DNA from 4 places in the Variovorax sp. RA8 genome. Region 1 is predicted to be linked to each of the others. Evidence: predicted binding sites of a transcription regulator. Region 1 holds the regulator's gene; each other region holds the start of a gene.
The links. Region 1 encodes sigma-54, which starts transcription at its own class of promoters, with help from an activator protein. Its sites were predicted from a motif close to TGGCANGNAANCTGCTTT; they were not measured.

Region 1 (7,542 bases):
ACCTCGCTGGGGCTGCTTCCCCTGATCACCCCCGCGCACGCGCAGACGCTGGCGCCCAAGGCGGGCACCGACTACGCAGTGCTCGACAAGCGCGTGCCGGTCGATGCGCCGGCCGGCAAGGTCGAGGTGATCGAATTCTTCTGGTACAACTGCCCGCACTGCAACGCGTTCGAGCCCACGCTCGAGAGCTGGATCAGGAAGCTGCCGCCCCACGTGGCCTTCAAGCGCGTGCCGGTCGCCTTCCAGGCCAGCTTCCAGCCGCAGCAGAAGCTCTACTACGCGCTCGAGGCCATGGGCAAGGTCGACGAATACCAGCGCAAGGTCTTCGCCGCCATCCACCAGCAGCGGCAGAACCTCTCGGGCGAGCAGCAGATCATCGACTGGGCTGCCGCCAATGGCCTCGACAAGGCCAAGTTCACCGAGCAGTACAAGTCCTTCAGCGTGGCAAGCAAGATCCAGCGCGCCAAGCAGCTGCAGGACGCCTATCAGGTCGCCGGCGTGCCCTCGATCGGCATCGCCGGGCGCTGGTATGTGGATGGCGACCTCGCAAAGAGCATGGAGCGCGCCCTGCAGGTCACCGACTACCTGGTCGGCGAAGCGCGCAAGAGCGCCTGAGGCCGCTCCTCTTCCCCCGCAACAAGCCCGCCTCGGTGGGCTTTTTCATCGCCGGGCCGCCCCAAGATGAAAAACGCCCCCTTTTTTGGGAGGCAGCGACCACACGAAGTGAGGGAGCGTGGGGGCCATTTTTCATCCGGGTGCTCGAAGTCCGGTTCGTGAGCACGCATACAATCGCAGCAAGTTTCGTGCCTTTATGACTTCGTTCGCAATTCCCCTCCGCCCTACCCACTTCTGTCGTGCTTTCGTATTCGTCCTGATGCTGGCCGGGCTCTTCCCGCTGGCGCAGGCCGAGAAGGCCGACCGCACCAAGCCGATGAACATCGAGGCCGACGCGATGCGCTATGACGACCTCAAGCAGACCAGCGTCTTCACCGGCAACGTGGTGGTGACCAAGGGGACGATCATCATCCGCGGCGCCCGCATCGACGTGCGGCAGGACCCGGAGGGCTACCAGTACGGCGTGGTCACGGCAGCGCCCGGCAAGCTGGCCTATTACAAGCAGAAGCGCGACGCCGGCACCGACGAGTGGATCGAGGGCGAATCGGAGGTGATCGAGTACGACAGCCGTGCCGACAACGTGAAATTCATCCGGCGCGCCGTGATGCGCCGCCTCTACGGCGCCACCGTCAACGACGAGAGCAGCGGGCCGCTGATCGTCTACGACCAGAGCAACGACACCTTCACCGTCAACGGCTCCTCGCTGCCGCCCAATGCGGGCGTCGCGGCGCAGGGCGGCCGCGTGCGGGCCATCCTCACGCCCAAGCCGGCCGCCTCGGCGCCGGCTCCCGGCACCCGGCCGCCCGCGGCGCCTGCCGCAGCACCGGCGAGCGGCAGCGGCCTGCGCTCGACCACCACCCTCGGCGGGGAAGAACGCAAGTGAGGGCGGACCCCGATATGGCCCCCCATGGCCCCGGCGAAGCGACGGGCAGCCGCCTCGAGGCGCGCGGCCTGCAGAAGACCTACGGCAGCCGCAAGGTCGTCAAGGACGTCTCGCTGGGCGTCGACAAGGGCGAGGTGGTCGGCCTGCTGGGTCCCAACGGCGCCGGCAAGACCACCTCTTTCTACATGATCGTCGGCCTGGTGCGTGCGGACGCGGGCGAGATCAGCATCGACGGAGTGCCGATCGCGCACATGCCGATCCACCGCCGCTCCCGCATGGGCTTGAGCTACCTGCCGCAGGAGGCCTCGATCTTCCGCAAGTTGACGGTCGAGGAGAACGTGCGCGCGGTGCTCGAACTGCAGCGCGAGCCGAACGGCGACGGCCGGCCGCTGCCGCTGTCGAAGCAGCGCATCGAGGAACGCCTGAGCGAGCTGCTGCACGACCTGCGCGTGGACCACCTGCGCGATTCTCCTGCGCTGGCGCTGTCGGGCGGCGAGCGCCGCCGCGTCGAAATCGCGCGCGCGCTGGCCACCCAGCCGCGCTTCATCCTGCTGGACGAGCCCTTCGCCGGCATCGATCCGATCGCGGTGATCGAGATCCAGCGGATCATCAACTTCCTGAAGGAGCGCGGCATCGGCGTTCTCATCACGGACCACAACGTGCGTGAGACGCTGGGCATCTGCGATCACGCCTTCATCATCAGCGACGGGCATGTGCTGGCACAAGGCACGCCATCGGAGATCGTCGACAACGCCGAGGTGCGGCGCGTCTACCTCGGCGAGCACTTCCGGATGTAAGGGCTTGTCATTCAATGAAGCAAGGGCTCTCGCTGCGCGTCTCGCAGCACCTCGCGCTGACGCCGCAATTGCAGCAGTCGATCCGGCTGCTGCAGCTGTCGACGCTCGAGTTGAGCCAGGAAGTCGAGCAGATGCTCGACGAGAACCCTTTCCTGGAGCGCACGGCCGACGAGGCGCCGCGCGAAGAGTTCGGGCTCGACTCGGCCGACGCGCCGGTGCGCGACGATGACCGCCAGGTCGACAGCGAGTCCGAGTTCGTCGCGACCCCCGCTGCGGCGTCCGCCGACAGTGCGCCGGCCTCCCCCGCCGACAGCGAGACAGCCGCGGCCGCCGAAGGCCCGGAGAGCGAGCCCGACTGGGAAGGCGACGGCACGGTCGACCTCGCGCCGGACGACAGCGAATGGGGCGGCGACGCGCCCGCGCGCAACAGCGGCACCGGCGACAACGAGCGCCCCGATGCGACCGAACTCGCCAGCAGCCAGGAGTCGCTGCAGTCCTTCCTGCATCGCCAGGCACTGAGCCTGCGCCTGGAGGAGAACGACCGCGCCGCGCTGCGCTTCCTGATCGAGTCGCTCAACGACGACGGCTACCTCGAGGACTCGCTGCCGGCCCTGGCCTCCGGCCTGGCCGGCGACGACAACGAACAGTTCGACGAGCTGGTGCACCACTTCCAGGTCGCGCTCGGCCTGCTGCAGAACCTGGAGCCGGTCGGCGTCGGTGCCCGCAGCCTGGCCGAGTGCCTCGCCATCCAGCTGCGCGCGCAGCAGGAAGAGGACGACACCGAGGACGAGAAGCAGGTGCGCCGGACCGCGATCGCAATCTGCAAGCAGCCGATGGAGCTGCTCGCCAAGCGCGACTTCAAGCGCCTGGCCACGCTCACCCGCAGCAACGAGGAGGAAGTGCGCGCCGCCCTGCAGCTTATCGCGCGGCTGGAGCCCAAGCCCGGACGCCGCTTCGCCAACGTCGAGCGCAACATCGTCATCCCCGACGTGATCGTCACGCGCGTGGGCCACGGCACCAGCGCCAGGTTCCGCGTCATGCTCAACCCCGAGGTGATGCCGCGGCTGCGCGTGCACGACATCTACGCCGGCGCGCTGAAGGCGCACAAGGGTGAGGGCAGCCAGGCGCTGTCGCAGCGGCTGCAGGAGGCGCGCTGGTTCATCAAGAACATCCAGCAGCGCTTCGACACCATCCTGCGCGTGTCGAACGCGATCGTGGAGCGGCAGAAGAACTACTTCGTCCACGGCGAGCTCGCCATGCGCCCGCTGGTGCTGCGCGAGATCGCCGACGAGCTGGGCCTGCACGAATCCACCATCAGCCGCGTGACCACTGCCAAGTACATGTCCACGCCCTACGGCACGGTCGAGCTCAAGTACTTCTTCGGCTCGGCGCTGGGCACCGAGACCGGCGGCAACGCCTCCAGCACCGCGGTGCGCGCCCTGATCAAGCAGTTCGTGAGCGCCGAGGACGTGAAGAAGCCGCTGTCGGACAGCCAGGTTTCCGAGATGCTCAAGGAGCAGGGCATCGAGTGCGCGCGCCGCACGGTGGCCAAGTACCGCGAGGCGCTGCGCATCGCGCCTGCCAACCTGCGCAAGGCCTTGTAGCGATGCGCGCGCGCCGGAGCCGCTGGCCGCAGTGGGTGCGCCTGGGCTTGGCATTGGGGGCGCTACTCTTCCTGGCCAGCGGCTGTGCCGTGCTGCCTGCCGAGTTCGAGCGCACGCCCTCCAGGGCGGTGCCGCTGTCTCCTGACACTGCGCTGGGCCGCATCGCGAAAAGCTCGCAGCCCGACCCCGACCTGAGCGGCTTCCGCCTGATGCCCGGCGGCGATTTCGCGCTCGACACCCGGCTCGAGCTGGCGCGCCGGGCCCAGCGCACGCTGGACGTGCAGTACTACCAGATCCACAACGACGAGACCGGCCGCTACCTGCTGCGCACGCTGCGCGACGCCGCCCTGCGCGGCGTGCGCGTGCGCCTGCTGATGGACGATCTCTACACCTCGGGCGAGGACGATCTGCTGCTGGCGCTGGCCGCCACGCCCAACCTGGAGCTGCGCCTGTTCAATCCCTTCCCGGCCGGGCGCGGCAGCATGCTCGGGCGCTTCTCCGCGTCACTGTTCGACTTCAGCCGCGTGAACCGGCGCATGCACAACAAGCTCTTCATCGCCGACGGCGCGATGGCGGTGGCCGGCGGGCGCAACATCGGCAACGAGTACTTCACGCAGACGGCGGGCGCCAATTTCATCGACCTCGACACCTTCGTCGCCGGGGCGCTCATCCCGCGGCTGGCCAGCCTGTTCGACCAATACTGGAACAGCGAGTACGTGCGCCCCATTGAGACCGTGGTGGCATCCTCCGTGCCGCGCGAGGAACGCCAGCGCCGCTTCGAGGCGCTGAGCGGTCCGCAGACCACGCCACCCCCGCGCCCGCCCGCACCCAACGACGTGCTGGGCTACAGCCCCCTCGTGGAGGACATCAAGGCCGGCAGGCTGGACCTGATCTGGACCCGGGCAGAGGCCTACGCCGATTCGCCCGACCGGGTGATCGGCAGGCAGGTGACCTATGGCGGCATCCCGCTGCTGGACGTCGACAGCGTGCGCTACAACGTGATCGAGCAGATCCGCCGTGGGCGCTCCGACGTGACCATCGTCTCGCCCTACCTGATCCCCGGCAAGGGCGGGCTGGAGGCGATGCGCGAGGTGCGCCGGCGCGGCATGAAGATCAGCGTGGTCACCAACTCGCTGGCCGCCACCGACGAGCCGGTGGTGCACACCGGCTACCGCCGTTACCGCGAAGACATGCTCAGGCTCGGCGCCGAGATCTACGAACTCAGCTCCCAGCGCACCCGGCGCAGCGTGCGCCTCGGCCTCTTCGGCACGCAGATCGGGCGCCTGCATGCCAAGTCGGCGGTGATCGACGGACGCACGCTGTTCGTCGGCTCGATGAACTTCGATCCGCGCTCCGACATGCACAACACCGAGATCGGGCTGATCATCTTCAGCCCCCAGATGGCGCAGCAGGTGCTCAAGCTGATCGAGGTGCTCAAGCAGCAGGGCGCCTACAAGGTGCGCTTCGCGCCGGGCACCGAGCGCATCGAATGGGTCAGCGAGGAGGCCGGCGTCGAGCAGGTGCTGACCAGCGAGCCCGACTCCACCCTCTGGGACCGCGTGATGCTGGAGATCCTGGCGCCGCTGGCGCCGGAGAGTTTGCTGTAGAGAAGGCCGAGGTGGCCACAACCTGTGACCAGTTCGGGAAGTTCCGCTTTCCAACCAGCCGGCTTCGGACTCAGCCCGGCCCGCCCGTGATGTTCACCGCCTCCACCTGCACCAGCAGCCGCACCTTGTCCTCGAACCCGAAGGGGATGCCCCAGGTGATGCCCCAGCTGCTGCGCTCCACCGTCGTCTCGAAGTCGCCGCCGCAGACCTGGCGCTTGATGAGCGGGCTCAGGTAGCAGCCGAAGCGGTTGGCCTTGAGCTTGACCGGCCGGGTCTGGCCCATCATCGTGAGCGAGCCGTCGACCTCGGTCACCTTGTCGCCGCTGAAGTCGATCTTCTCGGCCACGAAACGGGCCACCGGAAACTCGGCGACGTTGAAGAAATCCTTGCTCAGCACATGGCGGTTGAGCAGGTCGACGCCGGTGTTGATGGAGCCGATGTCCATCGTGATGTCGATCTTGCCGCCCTTGCCCGTGCCGTCGATCTTGATGGTGCCGTCCTTCGTGCTGAAGCGGCCGCGGTTGGTGGTGGTGCCGTAGTGGCCCATCTCGTACATCACGAAGGTGTGCGTGGGGTCGACCACATAGCTCGCGCCCTTGACCGGTCCGCCGGCGGGCTGCGCGGCCATTTCCGGCGCGGTCTGCGCGGCGGCCAGGGAGGCGGCAGCCAGCAGTGCGGCGGCAACAACGGACTTGATCATCTTCATGGCGGGCTTGGGCGTGGCGGTGGATGCGTGCATGGCAAAGTCAGAGTGGACGCAGGCCTGTCAGGACGAGCTTAAAGCGCACCTGCACTTCGTCGCCGATCATCGCGGTGTCAGCCCATTCGCCCTCGCCGACCTTGAAGGCGAGGCGCTGGATCGTAAAGCTTCCGGCGGCGGTGGAGCGATCCGCGGACTGGGTGATCGTTACCGGCACCACGAGTTCCTGCGTCTGGCCCTTGATGGTCAACCGGCCCGCGATCTCGAAGCGGCCGCCGCCCAGGCCCCTGATCGCGCTGGACTGGAAGGTGGCCTTGGGAAAGCGCGCCGTGTCGAACCAGGGCGCCTTGGGCAGTTCGGCATCGCTCTGCGGGACGCCCAGCGTGGCGCTCGCCATGTCGACCTGCAGCGCCACGGTGCCGCCCTCGGGCTTCTTCGGGTCGAAGGCAACCTGGGCATCGAACTTCCGGAACCGGCCCTCGACCGGCACGCCCATCTGCTTGCTGACGAAGCCGATCTGGCTGTAGCCCGGCGCGAGCTGGGCCATGGGCTCGGCGCCAGCCACGGCGGCGGCCGAAGCAACGAGGATCAGCGCGGCTGCACACAGGGCGCGCCACGCGGGGCGAAGAAGGCTCATCGGGCGTGTCCCTGGTGCGAGAACGGCCACATGCGATCCAGCAGGCCGTCGTGGTCGATGAAGTGATGCTTGAGCGCTGCCGCCGCATGCAGCAGCACCACGGCCCCCAGCGCGAAGGCGCTGCCCTGGTGCAGCGGCTTCAGCACCGCCTCGGCGAAGGCCTTGTCCACCGGCACGAAGTCCGGCAGCGGCACCAGGCCCAGCCAGACGACGGGAAAGCCGAGCGCCGAGCTGTAGGCCCATCCGGCCAGCGGCACGGCGAAGAGCAGCAGGTAGAGCAGCAGGTGCGTGCCGCGGTGCGCCACCAGCTGCCAGCCCGGCATGGCCGCCGCAATGCAGGCCGGCAGCGGCGGCGGCGGGTGCGACAAGCGCCAAAGCAGCCGCAGCGCCGTCAGCCCCAGGATGGCGATGCCGGCCCACTTGTGCCAGTTGAAGAGCTTGAGCCGCAGCGGCGAGAAGGGCAGGCCGCCCATGTAGAGGCCGACGCTGAAGGAGGTGACGATCATCAGCGCGAGCAGCCAGTGCAGCGTCATCGCGACCGCGCCGTAGCGGCGGGCGGGGACGCGGTGGGCGGTTGCAGCCTGGGGTTTCAACGGCTCGGCGGGCATGGGCGGAGCATAAGGCCACGGGCGCCCTGCACCGGCCCGCTACGGACCTCGCGACTCCCTGGGAACCGTGATCCGCAAAGCGCTCAGAAGG
Region 2 (7,542 bases), 2.6 Mb from region 1:
TCATGACGTTCTCCGGACGCATGTCCTGGTGCAGCATCTCCCGCCCATGGAGCGCTTGGAGCCCCTTGGCCAACTGCTCGACGATGCCCCGCACCTGGTCGAGCGTGGGATGCGGATGGTCGACCATCCACTGCGCCAGCGTCTGGCCGTCGACGTATTCCATCGCCACGTACAGGTGCGTGCGCGTCCGGTCGATCGGACTGGCCTTGAGCACATGTGGACTGTTGATGCGCCGCGCCACCCATTCCTCGAGGACGAAGCCGTCGAGGTATTCCGTGTCCTCGCGCAGGTCGATCGAAGGAAGCTTCAGGACCACCTGCCGACCGGTGGCCTCATCGACCGCCAGGTACACATGGCTGCGCGCGCTGATGTGCAGTTCGCGCACCACGACGAAGCCCTCGAAGCGGGCGCGCGGGGCGAGCGGTTGCGGGATCGCCAGGCTTTCGCGCTGCAGCAGCAGTCGAGATGCATCGGCCGGCGGCAGCTCGTCGATGCGCAGGAGCTGGACCGTGCAGTCGTCGTCGCTCCCCCTCGCGCGCGCCGCCGACGCGAGCAATCGCGCGGTCTCGTCGAAGTCGTCGCCGCATCGGCCGAGCGCATCGTGCACCTGCTGCGCATCGAGGTGGGCGTAGGCGCCATCGGTCGCCAGCATGTAGATCTCGCCGGCCTCGGCGTCCCAGCAGCGGTAGTCGATCTCCACATGGGGCCCGGCGCCGAGAGCGCGTCCCAGGTACGACTGGGCCGACGACAGGTGGACGCGATGGTCTTCCGTGAGTTGCTCCAGTGCCTGCGGATGCAGGCGATAGACGCGCGCATCGCCGACATGCAGCAGGTGCAGTTCGCGTCCCTTGAGGATCAGCGCACTGAAGGTGCAGACATAGCCGCTGTCCTTGTCGAAGCGCGCGTCGCTGCGCATCGTCTGCGCATGCAGCCAGGAGTTGGTGGCGTCCAGCACCCGCTGGGCCGCGCGGCGCACCGACCAGGCCTCCGAGGTGGCATAGTAGTCCTCGAGGAACCCGCGGACGGCCGCGGCGCTGGCCACCTGGCTGACCCGGCTGGACCCGATGCCGTCGGCGATCGCCACCGCGATGCCCTTCGAGAACTGCAGCGCCCCCGTGGGGAGCATGGCGCCGTGGAAATCCTGGTTGACCGACTCGGGCTTGGCCAGCGAATGCTGGCCGAGCGTCACGCGCATGGTGTGGCCCACGCCAGACCGATCAGCTCAGCACGCGCTTTGCTGCTGTCTTGTAGTGCGTCGAGTAGAGCGTGGCGCCGACGAAGGTCAAACCGCCCACGAGATTGCCGATCACCGTGGGAAGCTCGTTCCAGATCAGGTAGTCCATCAGCGTGAACTTGCCGCCCAGCATCAGGCCGGTGGGGAAGAGGAACATGTTGACGATCGAATGCTCGAAGCCCATGTAGAAGAACACCATGATCGGCATCCACATGCCGATGGCCTTGCCGGAAACGGTGGTGGACATCATCGCCGCGACGACACCGGTGGACACCATCCAGTTGCACATCACACCGCGAATGAACAGCGTCAGCATGCCGGCGGCGCCGTGCGCCGAATAGCCGACGGTGCGCCCCTCGCCGATGGTGCCGAGCCGCTGGCCGATCGCATTGGGCGCTTCGCTGAAGCCGAAAGTGAAGATGATGGCCATGAACACCGCCACCGTGAGGGCACCCGCGAAGTTGCCGACGAACACCAGGCTCCAATTGCGCATCACGCCGCTCCAGGTGGCGCCGGGCCGCTTGTCGAACACGGCGAGCGGGACCAGCGTGAACACGCCGGTCAGGAGGTCGAATCCCATCAGGTACAGCATGATGAAGCCGACCGGAAACAGCATCGCGCCGACCAGCGCATTGCCCGTGTTGACGGTCACGCTCACCGCGAAAGCCGCGGCGAGTGCCAGGATGGCACCGGCCATGTAGGAGCGGATGAGCGTGTCGCGGGTCGACATCAGGAGCTTGGATTCGCCGGCGTCGACCATCTTGGTGACGAATTCGTTGGGTGCGAGGTAGGCCATGGGATTCCTGAAAAGAGAAGGCAAGGAGAAGGGGATGCCGGGTCAGCCCAGCGCGACGTGCACGCGGCCGTCCTCGACACGCACCGCATGCGCCCGCACCGAGTGCTCCGGCGCTTCGAGGCACTCGCCGCTGCGCAGGTCGAAGTGGTTCTTGTAGAGCGGTGAAGCGACCACGACGCGGTCGCCCACGCTCCCGACCAGGCCGCGCGACAGCACGCTGGCCTGCGCCTTCGGGTCGACGTTGTCGATGGCGAAGAACTGCTGCGCCTTCGCGACGTGGAAGATCGCGACGTGGACGCCTTCGACCAGCGCGCAGACGCCGGTGTCGGGCAGGATGTCGGTGGCCGCGCAGACTGCGGTCCAGTGAAGGGTGTCGGTGGTCATGGGGAATTTCCTCGAAGGATTCAGGCCGTGGCGGCGTCGGTGCGTTCCTCGGTCCGGGCCGGCCGGATCTGGCCGCGTTCGTTCACGAAGACGATGTGCTCGTCGGGCTTCTCGCTGTTGACGAAGGAGCGGAAGCGCTGGCGCGTGGCCGGGTCGTTCACCGCGGTCTTCCATTCGCACTGGTAGGTGTCGACCACGTGCTGCATCTGCGCTTCCAGTTCGGCGGCCAGGCCGAGGCTGTCGTCGATCAGCACGTTCTTGAGGTAGTCGAGCCCGCCCTCCAGGTTTTCGCGCCAGGTGCTGGTGCGCTGCAGGCGATCGGCCGTGCGTACGTAGAACATCAGGAAGCGGTCGATCAGCCGGATCAGTTCGGCCTTGCCGAGGTCTACGGCGATCAGCTCGGCATGGCGCGGCTTCATGCCGCCATTGCCGCAGACGTAGAGGTTCCAGCCCTTGTCGGTGGCGATGATGCCGACGTCCTTGCCCTGGGCCTCGGCACATTCGCGGGTGCAGCCGGAAACGCCGAACTTGATCTTGTGCGGCGCGCGCAGGCCCTTGTAGCGGTTCTCCAGCTCGACCGCGAGGCCGACGCTGTCGTCCACGCCATAGCGGCACCAGGTCGAGCCGACGCAGCTTTTCACCGTGCGCAGCGACTTGCCGTACGCATGCCCCGATTCGAAGCCGGCGGCGATCAGTTCTTCCCAGATCAGCGGCAACTGCTCGACCCGGGCGCCGAACAGGTCCACCCGCTGGCCGCCGGTGATCTTGGTGTAGAGGCCGTACTTCTTTGCGACCTGGCCCACCGCGATCAGGCCTTCGGGGGTGACCTCGCCGCCCGGCATGCGCGGGACGACCGAGTAGCTGCCGTCCTTCTGGATGTTGCCGAGGAAGTAGTCGTTGCTGTCCTGCAGGCTCGCCAGGTTCTTCTTCAGCACGAACTCGTTCCAGCAGGAGGCGAAGATGCTCGCGGCGGTCGGCTTGCAGATGTCGCAGCCCAGGCCCTTGCCGTGCCGGGCGAGCAGGTCGTCGAAGCTCTTGATCTCGTCGACGCGGATCAGGTGGTAGAGCTCCTGCCGCGAATAGGGGAAGTGCTCGCAGAGGTGGTTGTTCACCGCCATGCCGCGCCTGGCCATCTCGACCTTCATCACCTGGCCGACCAGCGTGGAGCAGCCGCCACAGGTGGCGCCGGCCTTGGTACAGGCCTTCATCTCGGCGACGGTGCAGGCGCCGTCGCCGACGGCGGCGCAGATCTGGCCCTTGGTCACGTTGTTGCAGGAGCAGATCTGCGCGCTGTCGGGCAGCGCGTCGACCCCCAGGCCCGGCTTGGCCTTGCCGTCGCTCGACGGCAGGATCAGGAACTCCGGCTCGGGCGGCAGCGCGATGCCGTTGAGCGCCATCTGCAGCAGCGTGCCGTATTCGGATGCATCGCCGACCAGCACCGCACCCAGCAACTGCTTGCCGTCTTCGCTCACCACGATCTTCTTGTAGACCTGCTTGCGCTCGTCGATGTACTGGCAGGCGCGCGACTTCGGCGTCTTGCCGTGCGCGTCGCCGATGCTGGCCACGTCGACACCCATCAGCTTGAGCTTGGTGCTCATGTCCGCGCCGGTGAAGGCGGCGTCGTCCTGCCCGGCGAGCTGCTTCGCGGCGACGCGGGCCATCTCGTAGCCCGGTGCGACCAGGCCGAAGGTCTGCTCGTTCCACGAGGCGCACTCGCCGATCGCGTAGACGTCGCGGTCGCTGGTGCGGCAGTGGCTGTCGATCGCGATGCCGCCGCGCGGGCCGATCGCCAGCAACGACTGGCGCGCCAGCTCGTCGCGCGGCCGGATGCCGGCGGAGAACACGATCATGTCGGTCTCCAGGTAGGTGCCGTCGGCGAACACCATCCGATGCCGCGCGGTCGCGCCGTCGACGATCTCCACCGTGTTGCGGCCGGTGTGCACATGCAGGCCCAACGCCTCGATGCTGTTGCGCAGTGCGCGCCCGCCGCCTTCGTCGACCTGCAGCGCCATCAGGCGCGGCGCGAACTCCACCACGTGCGTCTCCAGGCCCATGTCGCGCAGGGCCTTGGCACATTCCAGGCCGAGCAGGCCGCCACCCACGACCACGCCGCTTTTCGAGCGGGCACCGCTGGCTTTCATGGCCTCCAGGTCTTCGATGGTGCGATAGACGAAGCAATGCGGCCGGTCGCGCCCGGGCACCGAGGGCACGAAGGGGGCCGAGCCGGTGGCCAGCACCAGCTTGTCGTAGGGCACCACCTCGCCGTCGGCCGTGGTCACCGTGTTGTTGCGGCGCTCGATGGCGACCGCCCGGGCGGCCAGGCGCAGCGTGAAGCCGGTGCGCTCGAAGAAGCCCGGCTCGACCAGCGACAGGTCATCCGCCGTCTTGCCGGAGAAGAACTCGGACAGGTGCACCCGGTCATAGGCCGGGCGAGGCTCCTCGCAAAGCACCGTGACCTGCGCATCCGCCAGGCCGAGCTCGTCGAGTTGCTCCAGAAACTTGTGGCCCACCATGCCGTGGCCGATCAGTGCGATTTTCATTTGAGATTCCTGCACGCGTCCGCTCGGATAGGAGAGCAGGCATTCGACACGCGCCGTGACACAGGCAGTCGAAAGCAGGCCACCGCATCGAACAGATGCGAAAACGGGTTGGAACAGATGGACCGGCAGCGTCATTGCTGTCGATTCGCTCGGCTCCCGCCGTCATTAGCGGAGGCACTGCGATTTCCGCGACAACGGTGCCGGCGGAACAGTGAAGGAAATCGAGCAACAACCGTGCCAACGCCCGTAGCCGTTCTTGAAGGGGGGGTTGCCCCCTTTTCCGCACGGAACTGGATCGATCGTTCGCTGCGCAACGAGCCCGTGCGCGGCAATGGCGCACGAATGTCCGGGTTGGTGCGTGCCGGCGCGGCGACCCGCTGGCACCCGGCCTAGAATGGCGCGATGCGCTTCCCGGCCCTCGCCCGCACCCACCTCGACGCTGCCACGCCCATGCGCGCGCCCGTGCTTCGGGCGCGGGTGGCCCGCGTCGAGGCCGCCATGCCGTCCGGCCAGCAGCGCGTGCCGGCCGCACCCTCCCCCGCCCGGCGATCCCCCTTCTCTCTTCTGTAGCGCAAACCATCGATCGCCGGGCACCCGCCCCGCGCATTCGCGAGCGTCTTTGCCTTGCACGGCGCGCCGCCATTTGGAGTGCTTCATGTCCACCACGCTTCTTCTCGGCGAGCGCGTGCTCACCGAACTCGATCACGCCCGCCTGTCCAAGCTGCTCGACAACTCCCCGCACCATCCGGTGCTCGAGGCGCTGCTCGACTCCACCGATGTGATCCGCTCGCGCGAGGTTCCGGCCGACATCGTGACCATGTATTCGCAGCTGACGCTGGTGGACGCCCACACGGGCGAGCGCCGCAAGCTGACGCTGTGCTATCCGCAGGACGCGGAGCCTGCATCGGGCTTCGTCTCGGTGCTGTCGCCCGTGGGCATCAGCCTGATCGGCCTGCGCCTGGGCGCCACGGCGAACTGGACCTTGCCCGGCGGCGCCGAGGGCCGCGCGCAAGTGGCCGAGATCCTGTTCCAGCCCGAAGCCAGCGGCGACTACACGACCTGATCGCGCTCGACGGCCGCCCGGCCGGCAAGCCGCGAATTCAATCGAGCGTCGACAGATAGGCGGCGATGTCGCGCGCGTCCTGCTCGGTCAGGCCCATCTCCGGCATCGCGGTGCGTGGATCGACCTCGTGCGTGCGGCGCAGCCAGCGCACCATGTTGTCGGGCGTGTTGGCGAGGCGGCCGCCGATCATCGTGCGGCGGGCGATGCCATCGAGTGGCGGGCCGACATGGACCGAAGACCCGGTGATGCCGGGGATGCTGTGGCAGGCATTGCACGCGTACTGGTGCAGCGCCCGCGCGCCGCGCCGCGCGTCGCCTGGCGTGCCGGCCACCGTCGCTTCGCCCGGGCCGCAGGTGGCCTGCCTCCCCGTCTGTTCGGCATACTCCCGCGCCGTCAGGTCGGGCATCCGCTCGAGAAAGGCGACCACCGCCCACAGGTCCTGCTCCGCCAGGCGGTATTCCCACGCCGGCATGCCGCTCATCTTGATGCCGTGCTTCGTTACCCAGTAGAGCTCTCGCGCCTTCCAGTGGTGGCGTGCGTCCACGAGCGGGCCGGGCAGCGGCTGCATGCTCTTGCCGATGTCGCCTTGCGCCACCCCCGGCCCGCCGTGGCATTGCTGGCACTTGTCGCGGAAGCAGGCCGCGCCGCGCAGCACCAGTTGCGGGTCGTCGAGCCGCGGCACCTCGATGGCGCGGGCACGCAGCCGGACCGATTGGCGCATCGCGATCTCGAGCAGCGTATGCACCGGCTGGGTGTGCTGGGAAGTCGCCGCCACGTTGTAGAGGCCGCCATACACCACGGCCGCCGCGCCGGCCGCGGCGGCAAGGCCGAGCACCGCCGACGTCAGTAGAACGGTCTTGAGGATTCCCATGTTCTGGCGGCATTGTCCGACGCGCAACAGCGCCCCCCTGTCGGCGCAGCGCGCATTCGCGCCCGCACAATCCCGGCCATGGCCCTCCCGCTGGACCGCCCCGGCCCACGGACCGCGCTGCTGCTGGCGCTGGTCCCGCTGGCGCTCGCAACCGGCTGCGTCGGCGAAAGCCGGCTGCCCTACGCCGATGCCCCACGCGCGCAGGTGCTCCGCGGACAGGCGCTGCTGGCCCAATACCAATGCGGCAGCTGTCACGCCATACCTGAGGTGCCGGCGGCCCGCGGCGGCGTCGGACCTGCGCTCGCGGGCTTCGGCCATCGCAGCTACATCGCCGGGGAGGTGCCGAACCGCCCCGACACGCTGGCGCGGTGGATCGTCCAGCCGAAGGCGCTGGTGCCCGACACCCTCATGCCGGCCATGGGCGTCCCGGCCGATCAGGCACGCGACATGGCGGCCTATCTGCTGGCGCTCGAATGAGCAGCGACCGCGCACAGTCCGCCCTGCACGTGGCCGGCCCTGTGGCCGAGACGCTGCTCGGCGTGACCGGCGTGCTCGTCGCGGGCGCGGCGCTGATCTTCGTCGGCGTGATGGCGCTGCTCGCGCTCGCGGTCCGCCGCCGCCGCGGACGGGTGAATGCGCGCTGGTGGGTGCTCG
Region 3 (7,542 bases), 3.0 Mb from region 1:
GAACTGGTCGTAGTAGTAGGAAGGCAGGAAGGTGGTGAGGCCGATGAAGCCGCCGAAGGTGATGCCGTAGATCAGGCTGAACGCCCAGCCGTCCTTCTCGAACATGCAGGCCACGTGCTCGCGCAGGCTCGCGTGGCTGTCGACGTCCGGCGGCTCCTGCGCGAACAGCACCATCACCGCCATCGGGACCAGGATGGCCACCGCCGCCACGCCATAGACCGCCTGCCAGCCGAGCCATTGCGCCAGCGGAGGCGCGACCAGCACCGACAGCGCCGTGCCCACGTTGCCGGCGCCCACGAGACCCATGGCCAGGCCTTTGTTCTGCGGGGGAAAGGAGCCCGAGCCCAGCGACAGCGCCACGCCGAAGCTGGCGCCGGCGATGCCCAGCAGCACGCCCATCGCCAGCAGGTCGTTGAAGCTGTGCACCATGAAGAAGCCGAACAGCATCGCCACCGCGATCAGGCCCATCTCCACCAGCGTCGCGTTCTTGCGGCCGATGTACTGGGACAGGATGCCGAGCGGAAAGCGCATCAATGCGCCGGCAATGATGGGGATCGACAGCATCAGCCCCTTCTGCGCGGCGTTCAGCTGGAAGCTCTCGCTGATGAACGGCGCCATCGCACCGTTCAACACCCAGATGCAGCACGAGAACATGAAGTAGAAGAAGGCCGCGAAGAGGGTGGGGGCGTGGCCGGAGCGCAGGAAAGACTTGAAGCTGGTCATGGCGGTGGCGATGCGAAAAAGCATCCGCGCAACCTTGGCGCGGCCGCGTGGATGGGCAATGAATTGGGAGCGTCCCGCCGGGAGCCGGCGGAATGGACTGGGGGTGAGCGAGCCCCCGCGGGACCCGGGCCGGCATGGAGGCCGACGACGTCACCAAAGCGGTGCTTCGTTACACCGCGTGGGTCATCACGCAAGAGGCGTGCCTGCCGCTGCGCTCCCGCTTCGCCTATGCTGCGACCGCCTGCATTGTTCGCAATCCACCTTCCATGATCCGACTGCTGCTCGTCCTGCCCGATCCCGATGCCGAGGCCCCGCCCGAAGCGCTGCGCCAGGTTCTGGCCGACGCCGATGCGGCGGCCATCGGATGGGCGAGCTGCGACACGATGGTGCAGGAGGCCGCGATGCTCGCACCGCAGCAGGTACTGTTCTACAGGCCTGCGTCTGTTGCCCGCCTGCAGGCCGCGCTGCAGGCCTGGGCCGGTGCGCCGCCGCACCCCGTCGTCGTGGTCAGCGAGCCGCTGTCCCCGCAGGTGCACGAGGAACTGGTAGGCCTGGGCGTGCACGCCTGGGCCTGCGCCGACGCAATGGATGCACCCGGCCTGCATGCCCTGCTGGCGCGGGCGCGAGCGCGCTGGCAGCGCGAGGCCGCGCTGCGCGACACCTTGGTGCGTTCGCTGGCCCATCTGGACGAGCGCAAGTGGGTGGACCGCGCCAAGGGCCTGCTGATGTCGGCCCGCGGCATCGGCGAGGATGCCGCCTTCGGCCTGCTGCGCGGCGCCGCGATGCACGCCAACCTGCGCGTCGGCGAGCTGTCGCGCTCGGTGGTGGAGGCGGCGCAGTGGGCCGACGCCATCAACCGCGCCGGCCAGCTGCGCATGCTGTCGCAGCGGCTGGTGCGCCTGGCGGCGCAGGTGCTGGCGAACGTGGAGGTGCGGCGCAGCCGCGCGCTGCGGGCGGAGTCGATCGAGCGGGTGAAGGACAACCTCGATCATCTGGCCGGCCTCCCGCTGGATGCGACGAGCGTGCAGGCGCTGGCGGGCGTGCGTTCGGCCTGGGAGGCCTTGGACGGCGCGCTGTCGGCGCGGCTGTCGCAGGCCGCGCTTGCGGCCATCGATGCGAGCGCCGAGGCCCTGCTGAGCGCCGCCGAGGCGCTCACCGACTCGCTCGAATCCTCGGGGGGACGCAGGGCCTTGCGCATCGTCAATCTCTGCGGCCGGCAGCGCATGCGCGTGCATCGGCTCGCAAAGGATGCGCTGCTCGCCGCGATGCTGCCCGGCGGCGCGTGGAGCGCGCACCTGGCTTCGACCATGGACGCCTTCGAGACCTCGCTGCTGGAGCTGGAACGCGCGCCGTTGAGCTCGCCCGAGATCCGCGCGGCGCTCAGCGGCGCGCGCGACGAGTGGCTGAGGCTGGTGCGCGGCGTGCGCCAGGCCGAGCGGGCCGAGGGCCGTGCCGAACTGGTGCGCGCCAGCGAGGTGCTGGCGGAGACCTTCGACCGGCTCACCGCTTCATACGAACACAGCCTGCAGGTCATCATGTCCTGACGACATGGGCTCGCCCCCAGGTTGGCTCACTTCGTGTAGCCGCCCACCCCCTACCGGGGGCAACACCAGCGGCCCGGCAAAGCCGGTTCCGCGGTGTTCCCCGAACAGGCCCGGCTTCGTCGGCCGCGAATTTCATGGCTGATCAGGCCGCGGCCTTCTCCACGTGCGCCTGGCGCGTGTAGAGAAAGTCGATCACGGCCTTGCGGGCGTGAACGTAGACCGGGTCCTCCGCGAGCTCGACGCGGTTGCGCGGGCGCGGCAGGTCGACGGCCAGCACCTCGCCGATGGTCGCGGCCGGGCCGTTGGTGAGCATCACGATGCGGTCGGACAGGAGCACCGCCTCGTCCACGTCGTGCGTGACCATGACCACGGTGCTGTGCGTCTTCGCGACGATGGCCAGCAGCTCGTCCTGCAGCTTGGCGCGTGTCAGCGCGTCGAGGGCTCCGAAGGGCTCGTCCATCAGCAGGACCTTGGGTTCCATAGACAGCGCACGGGCGATGCCCACGCGCTGCTTCATGCCGCCCGAGATCTCGCCGGGGCGTTTCTGCGCGGCCGCGGTGAGGCCGACAAGCGCGAGGGCGGCCGCGGTGCGCGCCTTGAGCTGCGCCTTGTTCTCGGTGGCCGAGAACACGCGCTCCACCGCGAGGTAGATGTTCTCGTAGCAGCTGAGCCAGGGCAGCAGCGAATGGTTCTGGAACACCACCCCGCGCTCGGGGCCGGGGCCCTTGATCTCGCGATTGGCGCACAGCATTGCGCCTTGCGTGGGCGTGGTCAGCCCGGCGATCAGGTTCAACAGCGTGGACTTGCCGCAGCCCGAATGCCCAATCAGCGTGATGAACTCGCCCTTGGCGACGTGAAGGTTGATGTCGCGCAGCGCCAGGAAGCTGCCCTTGGGAGTCTTGAAGCGCTGCTCGACGCCCTCGATCTGGATGAACTTCTGGTCACTCATGTCTTCACCTCTTCGAACGTGAATGCGGTGGCGATCCGGATCAGGGCGAACTCGAGCACCAGCCCGACGATGCCGATCACGAAGATCGCGATGATGATGTTGGCGACGTTGAGGTTGTTCCATTCGTCCCAGACCCAGAAGCCGATACCGACGCCGCCGGTCAGCATCTCGGCCGCGACGATCACCAGCCAGGCGGTGCCGACCGCGAGGCGCACGCCGGTGAGCATGTAGGGCAGCACCGCAGGGAACAGGATGCGGGTGAGGATCTTCCATTCGGAAAGATCGAGCACCCGCGCCACGTTCATGTAGTCGCTGGGCACGCGCTGCACGCCCACTGCGGTGTTGATGATCATGGGCCAGATCGAACAGATGAAGATGGTCCAGATGGCAGCCGGGTTGGCGCCCTTGAAGACCAGCAGCCCGATCGGCAGCCAGGCCAGTGGCGACACCGGGCGCAGCAGGCTGATCAGCGGATTGAACATGCGCGCCAGGAAGCCGAAGCGCCCGATCGCGAAGCCGGCCGGGATGCCGACCACGGCGGCCAACCCGAAGCCCAGCGCAACTCGCTGGAGCGAGGACAGCACGTTCCAGCCCACGCCCTGGTCGTTGGGGCCCTTGCTGTAGAACGGATCGCTGAACACGGTCAACGCCTGCTGCCAGACGGCGCCTGGCGAGGGGAAGCCGGTGGTGCTCTTCAGCGCCACGAGTTCCCAGATCAGGACCAGCAATGCGAAGCCCATGATCGGCGGCAGTACGCGTAGCCAGATCCAGCTGAAGTCGTGCGGCGGACGAGCGGGGGGCGCGGGCGCGGCCGCGCCATCCTGCATGGCCGGCGCCGCGACAGCGGCAGGCTGGATCGGGCTGCGCGATGCCGGGGCGCTCGATACGCGCGTATCAAGGGGTGAATGGAAGACGGCGCTGACCATGGTGCGCTCCTCAGGCATGAACCTTGAACGAATCGGCGTACTTCTTCGGATCCTTGCCATCCCAGACCACGCCGTCCGAGAGCTTGCTTGTGCGCATCGGGTCCTTGGGCACGCTGACCTTCATCGCCGAGGCGACGTCCTTGTACAGGTCTATCTGGTTGATCTGCCTGGCAATGGCCAGGTAGTCGGGGTGCTCCTTGAGGAGGCCCCACCGCTTGTGCTGCGTAAGGAACCACATGCCGTCAGACAGGTAGGGGAAGTTCACGGCGCCGTCGTCGAAGAACTTCATATGGTTCGGGTCGTCCCAGGTCTTGCCGAGACCGTTCTCGTAGCGGCCGAGGATGCGCTGGTTGATGGCGTCGGCGCTGGTGTTGATGTAGGACTTCTCGGCCACGACGTCTGCCATCTTGGCCTTGTTCTGGAGGTTGGCGTCGATCCATTTGCTCGCCTCCATGACCGCCATCATCACGGCACGGCAGGTGTTGGGATTGGCCTTCACGAACTCGCCACGCGTACCCAGGACCTTCTCGGGATGGTCTCTCCAGATGTCCTGCGTGGTGATGGCGGTCACCCCGATCTTGTCGATGATCGCGCGCTGGCCCCAGGGCTCGCCGACGCAGAAGCCGTCCATGTTGCCGACGCGCATGTTGGCCACCATTTGCGGTGGCGGCACGACGATGACCTTCGCGTCCTTGACGGGGCTGATATCGGCCGAGGCCAACCAGTAGTTGAGCCACATGGTGTGGGTGCTCGTTGGAAAGGTGCCGGCAAAGGTGTACTCGCGCTTGTCCTTGGCCATCAGCTTGGCGAGCGAGGCGGCATCGACAGCGCCCTTGTCGGCCAGCGCCTTCGACAGCGTGATGGCCTGGCCATTGCGATTCAGGCCCATCAGCACGGCCATGTCCTTCTTGGGTCCACCGACGCCGACGTGCACGCCGTAGACCAGTCCGTAGAGCACATGGGCCATGTCGAGCTCGCCGTTGACCAGCTTGTCGCGCACGCCGGCCCAACTCGCTTCCTTGCTGGGCACGATCTTCACGCCGTACTTCTTGTCGATGCCCAGCACCGAGGCCATCACCACGCTGGCGCAGTCGGTCAGCGGGATGAAGCCGATCTTGACCTCCGCCTTCTCGGGCTTGTCGGAGCCCTGGGCCCAGACGGCGGCACGCAGGGCGGGGTCGAGCCCGACGGCGCCAACGGCAGCGGCCTGCAGGACGCGGCGGCGGCTCAGTTTCGGTTTCAGCAGTTCGTTCATGGGGCGCACTCCGAGGATGAAAGACGGGAAGGCAAAAACAAAAAGGCGTCCGCACCATGCACGGGCCGCTCGAAACGAGCCCTTGCAGGATGGGGACGCCTTTGTCCGGTTCGGTGGGCCGCACCCGCCGTTGGATGCCGCCTGCCTGAGGCCTTGCGGGCCTACGCGAGTTCTCTATGCAAAGTGCATGCCATGCCTGAAAAGTCCTGGATTGCTATCGATTCAATAGCGGGTAGGGCCGATGTCGAAAGGCCTCCAGGCCGAATGGTTTGCAACCCCCCGCTGGGCACGCTTGTTGTGCAGCGCACCATTCCAGGCCCCCATGCTCAGCGCACGGGATCGCCCGGCAGGTACTCGGCCATCGAGAGCACCGATTCGGCCACCTCGATCAGGCGCCGCCCCTGGCTCATCGCGGTCCGCCGCAACATCTTATGGGCCTCTTCCTCGCTGAGACGGCGGTGCGCCATCAGGAGACCCTTGGCGCGTTCCACCAGCTTGCGTTCATTGAGGGCGGCGCGCACGGTCTCGAGCTCGTCCCCCATGGCCTGCAGGCGGTGGGATTGCTCCTGCACCATCTCGAGCACCGAGCGTTCCAGTTGGCGGCCGATCGGAGCGGTCGCAGCCAGGGTGCGCGGCTGGCTGCTGCGCATGTCGCCGGGCGGCAGCTCGTCGAGGAAGGCCGCGGCGGCCGCGACGGGCTCGACCGTCAGCTGGGCGAACAGCGCTTCGTGGGCCTGCAACTCGGCCCGGGCGCGCGTCGTCTTCTGCTCGCAAAGCAGGCGCAGGTCGGCGGCCAGGCGCTCCTCGATGGCCTGCATGGCGTCGATGCGAAGGGAGCAGCAGTCGAACCAGACCTGGCTCAGCTCCGCATCCAGGCTCACGCCCGCGGGCGCCGCGCAGGCGACGCGCCGCAGGCGCTCCTGCTCGGCCAGTTGAGGGGCGGACTGGCCGGCGCGCCAGAGTTCGGCTAGGGTCGCGCCCGAGAACTCGACGAAGACCTGGAAGCAGCGCTCCTGCGACTCGATGAGGTGGAGCCATTGCTGCTGGCGCGCGCCGTCGTTGCAGCCGGAGGCGAAGGCCGCAGCGCCGCAGGCGCGTTCCTGGCCGGCGAATTCCTTGCCTTGCATGAAATGGAACATCGCCACCAGCAGGCGCGAGATTTCCGGGTCGGTGGCGCCATCCGCGGCCTCGAAGACCACCGCCAGCAGCCCGGTGACCAGCTTGACGAAGGCAGCCGTGGCGGCGGCGGCCGAGAGCTCCATCGCGCCGATGCGGCGGCGCAGCTCGGGCAGCGCGTCCAGGCCGGGCAGGACCCAGGCGATCCGGCTGAACAGGCGCGCGCCGTTGCCGAGGCGAAGCGCCTCGGTGTCGAGCTGGTCGAAGGCGCTGCGCACGGCCTGCTCCGCGCGCAGGCAGGCGGCGATCTGCGCTTCATGCTGCGCCACGAAGCGCCGGCCGCCCGAGGCCAGCAGGACGTTCGAGATGCCGCGTTCGCGCTGCAGCGCATGGACCAGGCGGCCAATGGTGGCCACGAGCGCGCTGGTGCGGCCGAGTTGATCGAGTTCGTCGATCTCGCAGCGCAGCGCGGCGATCAGAAAACTCAGTCCGGACTTCATGTGGGTGAGGGCAGTGCGGGCGGGCCGGCGGCCCATCCCAAGGGCATGCAGCAACAATCGTGCCCCGATCGATCCGGGTCTACACTCGCGGCATGTTTGTACTGGGAATCGAATCGTCCTGCGACGAGACAGGCGTGGCGCTGGTCGAGTCGAGCGCCAGCGGCCTGCCGCGCCTGGTCGCCCACGCCCTGCACAGCCAGATCGCAATGCACCAGGCCTATGGCGGCGTGGTGCCCGAACTCGCGAGTCGCGACCACATCCGGCGCGTGCTCCCGCTGGCGCAGCAGGTGCTGTCGGAAGCCGGGCGCGGGTTGACCGATATCGACGTCGTCGCCTACACGCGCGGGCCGGGGCTGGCCGGCGCGCTACTGGTAGGTGCGGGCGTGGCCTGCGCCCTGGGGGCGGCCCTGGCCAAGCCGGTGCTGGGCGTGCATCACCTCGAGGGCCATCTCCTGTCGCCCTTCCTGAGTGCCGATCCGCCCGAATTTCCTTTCGTCGCGCTGCTGGTGTCCGGCGGGCACACGCAGTT
Region 4 (7,542 bases), 4.0 Mb from region 1:
CATGCCGCAGCTCCACAGCGCGTCGACCACCGCCGTCGGCCGTCCACCCATCGCGTAGATGTCGCTCACGTTCACCATCACGCCGCAGTAGCCGGCGAACCAGGGCATGCGAACGATGAAGTCCTCGACCAGGCCCTCGATGGCGAACAGCAGGTAGCCGCCGTGGCCATCCGGGATGGCTGCGCAGTCGTCGCCCACCGGCACGGCCTGCGCCAGCGCCGCGTGGCCGCCGGGCAGTGAGCGCCCGAGGGCGGACACCACGTCGGCGATGTCGCGCTTGTGGGCGAAGCCGCGCGTGGCGCGCAAGGCCTCGGCAATCTCGGCGGCCTGCGTCATGACAGCACCCGGGCCCGGGTCACGAAGCCGCTCACCGGATCGTGGCAGGGCGGATAGAAGTCCAGCCCGGCCTGCATGCGCGCATGCGGACGGCCGTGGATGGCCGTTTCGTCGAGCAAGCGCCAGCCCAGCTTGCGAAACAGCGGCACGTTCTGCATCTGCACATGGGCCAGGAAGCGCTCGCAGCCCAGCGCATGGGCGCGAGAGACGGCCAGCCGGATCAGCGTCGCGCCCAGGTGCCCCTGGCTGCGGAAGGCCGGATGCACCGCCAGGCGCGAGCCCCACCATTCGCCCGCTGCATCGCCGCGATGGATGCGCACCGTGCCTACCACCTGCTCCGGCATCCCCGCATTGCAGGACATTGCCACCAGCGCCTGCGCGTGCGTGTCGATCGCATCGCGGTCGTCGTGCGCGAAGATGCCCTGCTCGATGCAGAACACCGCGCGCCTAAGGGCCATGGCCTCGTCGATCTCCCATTGCTGTGCGGCTTCGCGAACGAGGTACTCCACCGGCGCGTAGTCCGCCGGCAGCTCGCAGAGGTCATCGATGCACAGCATGGCTCAGCCCTCGTAGACCGACAGCGACGAGCAGGCGCCGCACTTGCCGCAGCCGGCCTTGATGTCGGCCGAGCGCAGCCCGGCCGCTGCCACCCGCTCGCCCAGCGGCGCCAGCAGCGACTGCATGAACGCGGGCGAGGGCGCGGGATGGTCTTCCAGCGGGGTGCCGCTGATCGGCACGAAGGGCACGACGAAAGGGTAGACGCCGCGCGCCAGCAACTGGTCGCAGGTGTCGAGGACCGCCTCGCGCGTATCGCCCAGGCCCGCGAGGATGTAGGTGCTGACCTGCCCGCGCCCGAAGACCGCCACCGCGGCCTCGAAGGCGCTCATGTAGCGCGAGACGGGCACGCTCGCCTTGCCCGGCATGATCCGCTCCCGCACCTCGGGCGTGACCGCCTCCAGGTGCATGCCGAGCGTGTCGATGCCGGCGGCCTTCATGCGCTGGAACCAGCGGTCATCGTCGGGCGGCTCGCACTGGCCCTGGATCGGGAGCTCGACCGCCGCCTTGATCGCGAAGGCGCTCTCGCACAGGATGGCGGCGCCCCGGTCGGTGGCGTTGGGCGTGCCGGTGGTCATCACCATGTGCTTCACGCCGTCGAGCAGCACCGCGGCGCGGGCCACCTCGGCCAGTTGCTCCGGTGTCTTGCGCGCGATGGTGCGGCCCGCCGCGAGCGACTGGCCGATAGCACAGAACTTGCAGCTCTTGCGGCGGCTCTCGTAGCGGATGCAGGTCTGCAGCACCGTGGTGGCGAGCACGTCGCTGCCGTGCAGCGTGGCGATGTGCGAGTAGGGCACGCCGTCGAAGGTCTGCATCGCGTAGAAGCGTGGCTGCTTCGGAAAGGAGATGCTGGCGATCGGGATGCTGCCGCGCATCACCCGGCTCACACCCTGGGCGTCTGGCGCCTCGGCAGTAAAGGGCGAGTGCCAGGCGGTGGAGGTATGGACCGGCACCATGATCGTGTGGCCGTCCACCGTCACCGCCTTGTGGTCCGAGGGGCCGGCGCCGCCGCGCCGGCTGGCGGCACCGGCCGTCGGGTCAGCCAGCCGCAACCCGAAGGACTGGAGCTCCGTCATCAGTTGCCGGCTGTCCGGCAGGGTGGGTGTCAGGGTGGTCATGGTCATGGCTCCGGAGGGGGGAAGAAGCGGGCGGGGCATGCATCGGCACGGTGGTCGCAGTCGGCCGGTCGTTGATGGCGAGCGCGAGCAGCTCGGGCCGTGCGTAGTGGCCGACCGAGTCCATCATTCGCTTGCGCTTGGCGATCAGCGCGAAGTCCAGGTCGGCCACCACCATGCCCTCGCCGTCGGTGAGCGGCGGCGCCAGGTGCTTGCCCTCGGGCGAGACGATGGCCGTGTGGCAGCCGCCGTGCAGCGCCTTCTGCAGGCCGGCATCGGGCGTGACGCTCCGGATCTGATCGTCCGTCAGCCAGCCCGTGGCGTTGACCACGAAGCAGCCGGACTCCAGCGCGTGGTGGCGGATGGTCACCTCCATCTGCTCGGCGAAGATCGGCCCGACGAGCGAGCCGGGGAACTGCGCGCAGTGGATCTCCTCGTGCTGCGCCATCAGGCTGTAGCGCGCCAGCGGGTTGTAATGTTCCCAGCAGGCCAGCGCGCCGAGGCGGCCGATGGCGGTGTCGACCACCTTGAGCCCCGCGCCGTCGCCCATGCCCCACACCATGCGTTCGTGGTAGGTGGGCGTGATCTTGCGGCGCTTGAGCAGCAACGCACCGTCGGCATCGAACACCAGCTGCGTGTTGTAGAGGCTGCCGTGGTCGCGCTCGTTGACGCCCAGCACCACCACCATGCCATGCGCGCGGGCACGCTCGGCCACGGCGGCCGTGACGGGCCCGGGCACGACCACCGCACGCTCCACCAGCTGCAGGTGCGCGGGCCCCTGCAGCACCGGCGGCAGCACGAAGGAGAAGTAGGGGTAGTAGGGCACGAAGGTCTCGGGAAAGACCGCGAGCTGCGCGCCCTTGGCCGCGGCTTCGTCGATGGCGCTGCACACGCGCTCGAGCGTGCCCTCGGGCCGATCGAAGTCGGGTGCGATCTGCACCGCGGCCGCCCGCACGATGCGTGGTCTGGATGCCATCGCTGCGCGCCTGGTCAGAGCGTCCAGGTGTCGAGGATGAACGCGTTCTGCTTGCGGTGCAGCAGGATCAGGTCCAGCACGTCCAGCGGATTGATCGGCCGGATGCCCTCGATCAGCGCGCCCTCGCCGTGGCCGTACAGCGCCTGCAGCGCGAAGCGGCAGGCGTAGACCTTGCCGCCTTCCTCGATGAACTTGGCGATCTGCTTGTTGAAGTTCTGGTGGCCCGGGAAGGCCTCGTCGCCCAGCGTCGGGAAGCCGCGCTGCACCCCCAGCGTGACGCCGGGGCCGTACAGCAGGATCGAGGTCTCGAAGCCCTTGCGCTTCAGGCGCGTGGCCTGCAGCAGGTTGACGAAGCCGATCGATCCCTCGAAGGCGACGGTGTGGAAGGTCACGAGCGCCTTTTCGCCGGGCTCGGCCTTGACGTCTTCGAACACCTTCTCTTCGTAGTCGACGAGGAACTCGCCTTTTTCGTTGCGGGGGCGGGTGACTTGGGGCATGTGGGACTCCAGTTGAGTGGTTGGAACGCAGGTCCTGCGCACCTTCTCTTTGCAGGCGATGTGCCAGCGCAGCGCGGGCCACGTGCGATCAAGCTGCGATCAATGCGCATCGGCGCGGCCTTGGTGCATGAAAAGAATTCCCGGACCGGACCGGGTCGTGCATTCAGGCGGGCGGCCGCCTCCTTTCCGCACCGATGCGAAGCGCCCGGCATGCGATCAATGCACCCGATCAAGGGCCTTGATCGCACCCCTTCGAAGCATTCATCCACGCTGGCGCGGGCACGTTTCCTGCGGCTCGAAGCTGTCCCGATGCAATCAATGGATGCGATCAACTTGCCATGAACCCGATCACCCCCCACTGGCGCAAGCAGCTGCGCGGCAGCGCCAAGCCGGCCTACCTGCTGCTGGCCGACCTGATCGCCGAGGACATCCGCACCGGGCGCCTCGCCGTGCGCGACCGGCTGCCTACGCTGCGCGAGCTCGCCGCCGATCTGCAGCTCAACTACACGACCGTGGCGCGGGGCTATGCCGAGGCGCGCAAGCGCGGGCTCATCGACACGCGCGCCGGCACCGGCACCTTCATCCGCTCCGGCAGCCCCAGCCTGCGCCTGCGCGGCGGCAGCGGTGCCGAGATGACGATGAACATGCCGCCCGAGCCGGACGACGAGCACCTGCTCGCGCGGCTGCACGACAGCGCGAGCCGCGCCTTGGCTGACGCGGACCTCTACGACCTGCTGCGTTACCGGGACTTCGGCGGCACCGCGCACGACCGCGAGGCGGCGATGCACTGGCTGCGACCGCGCCTGCCGGATGCGGGGGTCGACCGCATGCTGGTGTGCCCCGGCATCCACGGCGTGTTGACCGCGCTGTTCTCCCAGCTGGCGCGCCCGGGCGAGCTGATCTGCGTGGAGTCGCTCACGTACCCCGGCGTCAAGGCCATCGCAGCGCAGCTGGGCGTCCAGCTGCATGCGCTGCAGCTGGACGAGGACGGCCCGATCGCCGACGCCTTCGAGCATGCCTGCAGGACGCTCAAGCCCAAGGCGCTGTACTGCAACCCGGCGCTGCTCAACCCCACCACAGCGACGGTCTCGCGCGCCCGGCGCGAGGCGCTGGCCGACGTGGCGCTGCGCTACGCCGTGCCGATCATCGAGGACGATGCCTACGGCATGCTCCCGCGCCAGTCCCCGGCGGCGCTCGCCACCCTGGCACCCGCGCTCACCTACTACGTGAGCGGCTTCTCGAAGTGCTTCGGCGCGGGCCTGCGCACCGCCTACGTGTGCTCGCCGACGGTGCTCCAGTCACAGCGGCTGGCCGGCGCGATGCGCGCCACCACCGTCATGGCCTCGCCCATCACCAATGCGCTGGCCACCCTGTGGGTGGATGACGGCACCGCCGAGGCCATGCTGCAGGCGGTGCGCGCGGAATCCGTCGCGCGGCAGCTGCTGGCGGCGCGGCATCTCGGCGAGCACGGCCTGCAGGCGCATCCCGAAGGCTTCCATGCCTGGCTGCCGCTCACCCCGGGCTGGAGCCCGGTCGAGTTCGCCTCCTACCTGCGCACGCAGAACGTGGGGGTGGTGGCGAGCGCGGCCTTCTCCACCGATGGCGATCCGCCCGATGCGGTGCGCATCTGCCTGGGGGGCCCGATGTCGCGCGACGATTGCGACCAGGCGCTGCGCCTGATCGCCGACACGCTCACCCACCCGCTGCACCCCCATGCGACGGTGCAGGAACGCGACCGCGCGTCTGTGGCCGCGTGGCGCCCGGGCTGATGCCGGGCGCGTTCAACCTTGTCAGACCACCAGCGGCGTCGCCGCCCCGTCCATCGACACGATGGCGCCCGAGATGTAGCCCGCGCGCGGCGAGCTCAGGAACACGACCGCGTTGGCGATGTCTTCCGGGTTCGCGATGCGCCCGAGCGGCATGCGGGCCTCGGCATCGCGCCGCACCTCCTCTTCGCTGCGCTGGCGCAGGCGGGCGTCGGCCGCCAGGCCCTCGGCCATGCGCTCGGTCAGCGTCATCGCGGGATTGACCGCGTTCACGCGCACCCCGAGCCGCCCGTAGGCGGCGGCCAGGCCGGCGGTGGCCAGCATCAGCGCCGCGTTGGCCGCACCGCCGGCCAAATGGGTTGGTGAGGCGACCTTGCCGCCCATGCCGATGATGTTGACGATTGCGCCCGCTCCCCGCTCGGCCATGCGCTTGATCGCCGGGTCCATGACGTGGATGTAGGTGAAGAACTTGGCCTGCATCGCGTCCTGCCAGGCCTGCGGCTGCAGCTCGCCGAAGGGCGTGCGCCGCGCCGCGCCCGCGGAATTGACCAGGACCTCCACCGGCCCGAGGCCGGCCTCGGCCGCGTCCAGCATCGCGAGCGCCGCCTGGGCGTCGCCCAGGTCCGCGCTGTAGCCGCGCACCGCGCCATGGCCCTCCGAGCGCAGCTGCGCGAGGGCCGCGTCGAGGTGCGCCTGGCTGCGCCCGGCCAGGCTGACCTGCGCGCCCTCGCGCAGGAACTCGCGGGCGCAGGCCAGTCCGATGCCGCGGCTGCCGCCGGTGATGAGGACGTGCTTGCCGCCCAGTTGAAGATCCATGAAGCCTCCGGGGTCGAGTTGCCGAACGGAAAGATCTTAGGGGAGGTCTTAAGAGGGACTTGCCGAGCGCGCCCGGCCTGTGTTTTCATGCAGGGACGACGTCCTGTTCGGAGGCACAAGCGATGAAGACCGTGGCAGAAATCCTCAAGGAAAAAGGCGACCATGCCGTGCACAGCATCGGGCCCGACGCCTCGGTGTTCGAGGCCGTCGCGCTCATGGCGCAAAAGAACATCGGCGCCCTGCTGGTCATGGAGGGCGAGCGCATCGTCGGCATGCTGAGCGAGCGCGACTACGCGCGCAAGGTCGTGCTGATGGCGCGCTCGTCCAAGGACACCCAGCTGCGCGAGATCATGACCCCCTCCGTCATCTATGTGCATCCCTCGCAGAGCAGCGAGGAGTGCATGGCGGTGATGACAGAGAACCGCGTGCGCCACCTGCCGGTGCTCGATGGCGAGAACCGGCTGATCGGGCTGATCTCGATCGGCGACCTGGTCAAGGGCATCATCTCGGAGCAGAAGTTCATCATCGAGCAGCTGCAGCACTACATCGCGGGCGAGCACGCCTGAGCAGGTGTGAACGAATCCGCCACGACCGGATTCATTCACGCCTTCTGAGCGCTCGGCCGCATTGCGCGAACAGGCGCCAACAGGCGCTAATCGGCGGCTTCCATCGACGCGCTGTATTCCCCGAGCGTTGCCGCGCTGTTCAGCTTGGCGCGCTGCAGCAGCGCCTTCTGGGCAAGCTGCGCATTGGCCGCCTGGCCTCGCCATGCCTGCATCGCGGGTTCCTGCAGCGCGCGTCCGTAGGAGAAGCTCAGTTGCCACGGGTGCGGTCCGCGTCGGTTCAGCGCGTCCAGGTTGGCCGTCGCCTCGGCCGGCGACTGGCCGCCGGAGAGGAAGTTGATGCCGGGCACCGCCGCGGGCACCGTGCGCCGCAGCACCTGCAAGGTCTGCTCGGCCACTTCGGCCGGTGTCGCTTGCCGGGCCTGCGCCTTGCCGGGCACCACCATGCTGGGCTTCAGCAGCATGTGCTCGAGCGCCACGCCGTAACGGTACAGCGCGGCGAAAACCTCATGAAGGACGTCCTCGGTGACTTCCGCGCAGCGGGCCTGTGTGTGGTCGCCGTCGATCAGCACCTCGGGCTCGACGATCGGCACCACGTCCAGCGACTGGCAGACCGCCGCATAGCGCGCAAGCGCCTCCGCATTGGCCACGATCGCGGCTCGGCTCGGCAGGGTGCCGGACACGTTGTAGACCGCGCGCCACTTCGCGAAGCGCGCGCCTTGCTGCTTGTAGCCCTCGAGCCGCTGCGCAAGCCCGTCCAGGCCGTGCGTGATCTCGTCGCCGGGCGCCAGCGCCAGCGGGCCCTTGCCCGCGTCGACCTTGATGCCCGGCACGATGCCCTGCCGCGCGGCCAGCTGCGGCACCGGATCGCCGCCGTCGGCGCGCTGGCCGAGCGTCTCCTCGTACAGGATGATGCCG

Region 2: nirB (nitrite reductase large subunit NirB) is a predicted target of sigma-54. The motif match lies at 5,177-5,194, and genes of this name have one in related genera.
Region 3: E5P3_RS13685 (CmpA/NrtA family ABC transporter substrate-binding protein) is a predicted target of sigma-54. The motif match lies at 5,573-5,590, and genes of this name have one in related genera.
Region 4: E5P3_RS09045 (MSMEG_0572/Sll0783 family nitrogen starvation response protein) is a predicted target of sigma-54. The motif match lies at 3,528-3,545, and genes of this name have one in related genera.

Annotation. Positions count from the first base shown of each region.
Region 1 covers NZ_LR594662.1:5,873,188-5,880,729, forward strand. The annotation lists gene E5P3_RS27975 (thiol:disulfide interchange protein DsbA/DsbL) at 1-615, shown strand, start outside; gene lptA (lipopolysaccharide transport periplasmic protein LptA) at 812-1,498, shown strand; gene lptB (LPS export ABC transporter ATP-binding protein) at 1,513-2,295, shown strand; gene E5P3_RS27990 (RNA polymerase factor sigma-54) at 2,310-3,899, shown strand; gene E5P3_RS27995 (phospholipase D family protein) at 3,902-5,506, shown strand; gene E5P3_RS28000 (YceI family protein) at 5,577-6,206, opposite strand; gene E5P3_RS28005 (YceI family protein) at 6,253-6,843, opposite strand; gene E5P3_RS28010 (cytochrome b) at 6,840-7,451, opposite strand; gene E5P3_RS28015 (DUF6351 family protein) at 7,535-7,542, opposite strand, start outside.
Region 2 covers NZ_LR594662.1:3,267,601-3,275,142, reverse strand. The annotation lists gene E5P3_RS15310 (bifunctional protein-serine/threonine kinase/phosphatase) at 1-1,195, opposite strand, end outside; gene E5P3_RS15305 (formate/nitrite transporter family protein) at 1,218-2,030, opposite strand; gene nirD (nitrite reductase small subunit NirD) at 2,073-2,414, opposite strand; gene nirB (nitrite reductase large subunit NirB) at 2,435-4,954, opposite strand; gene E5P3_RS15290 (GreA/GreB family elongation factor) at 5,610-6,017, shown strand; gene E5P3_RS15285 (c-type cytochrome) at 6,055-6,888, opposite strand; gene E5P3_RS15280 (c-type cytochrome) at 6,967-7,365, shown strand; gene E5P3_RS15275 (cytochrome c oxidase subunit II) at 7,362-7,542, shown strand, end outside.
Region 3 covers NZ_LR594662.1:2,901,335-2,908,876, forward strand. The annotation lists gene E5P3_RS13665 (MFS transporter) at 1-723, opposite strand, end outside; gene E5P3_RS13670 (type IV pili methyl-accepting chemotaxis transducer N-terminal domain-containing protein) at 858-2,267, shown strand; gene E5P3_RS13675 (ABC transporter ATP-binding protein) at 2,410-3,216, opposite strand; gene ntrB (nitrate ABC transporter permease) at 3,213-4,142, opposite strand; gene E5P3_RS13685 (CmpA/NrtA family ABC transporter substrate-binding protein) at 4,153-5,397, opposite strand; gene E5P3_RS13690 (nitrate regulatory protein) at 5,724-7,013, opposite strand; gene tsaD (tRNA (adenosine(37)-N6)-threonylcarbamoyltransferase complex transferase subunit TsaD) at 7,106-7,542, shown strand, end outside.
Region 4 covers NZ_LR594662.1:1,884,170-1,891,711, forward strand. The annotation lists gene E5P3_RS09025 (sll0787 family AIR synthase-like protein) at 1-336, opposite strand, end outside; gene E5P3_RS09030 (MSMEG_0567/Sll0786 family nitrogen starvation N-acetyltransferase) at 333-893, opposite strand; gene E5P3_RS09035 (MSMEG_0568 family radical SAM protein) at 897-1,967, opposite strand; gene E5P3_RS09040 (Nit6803 family nitrilase) at 1,930-2,982, opposite strand; gene E5P3_RS09045 (MSMEG_0572/Sll0783 family nitrogen starvation response protein) at 2,997-3,479, opposite strand; gene E5P3_RS09050 (aminotransferase-like domain-containing protein) at 3,818-5,248, shown strand; gene E5P3_RS09055 (SDR family NAD(P)-dependent oxidoreductase) at 5,270-6,061, opposite strand; gene E5P3_RS09060 (CBS domain-containing protein) at 6,184-6,627, shown strand; gene E5P3_RS09065 (class I fructose-bisphosphate aldolase) at 6,714-7,542, opposite strand, start outside.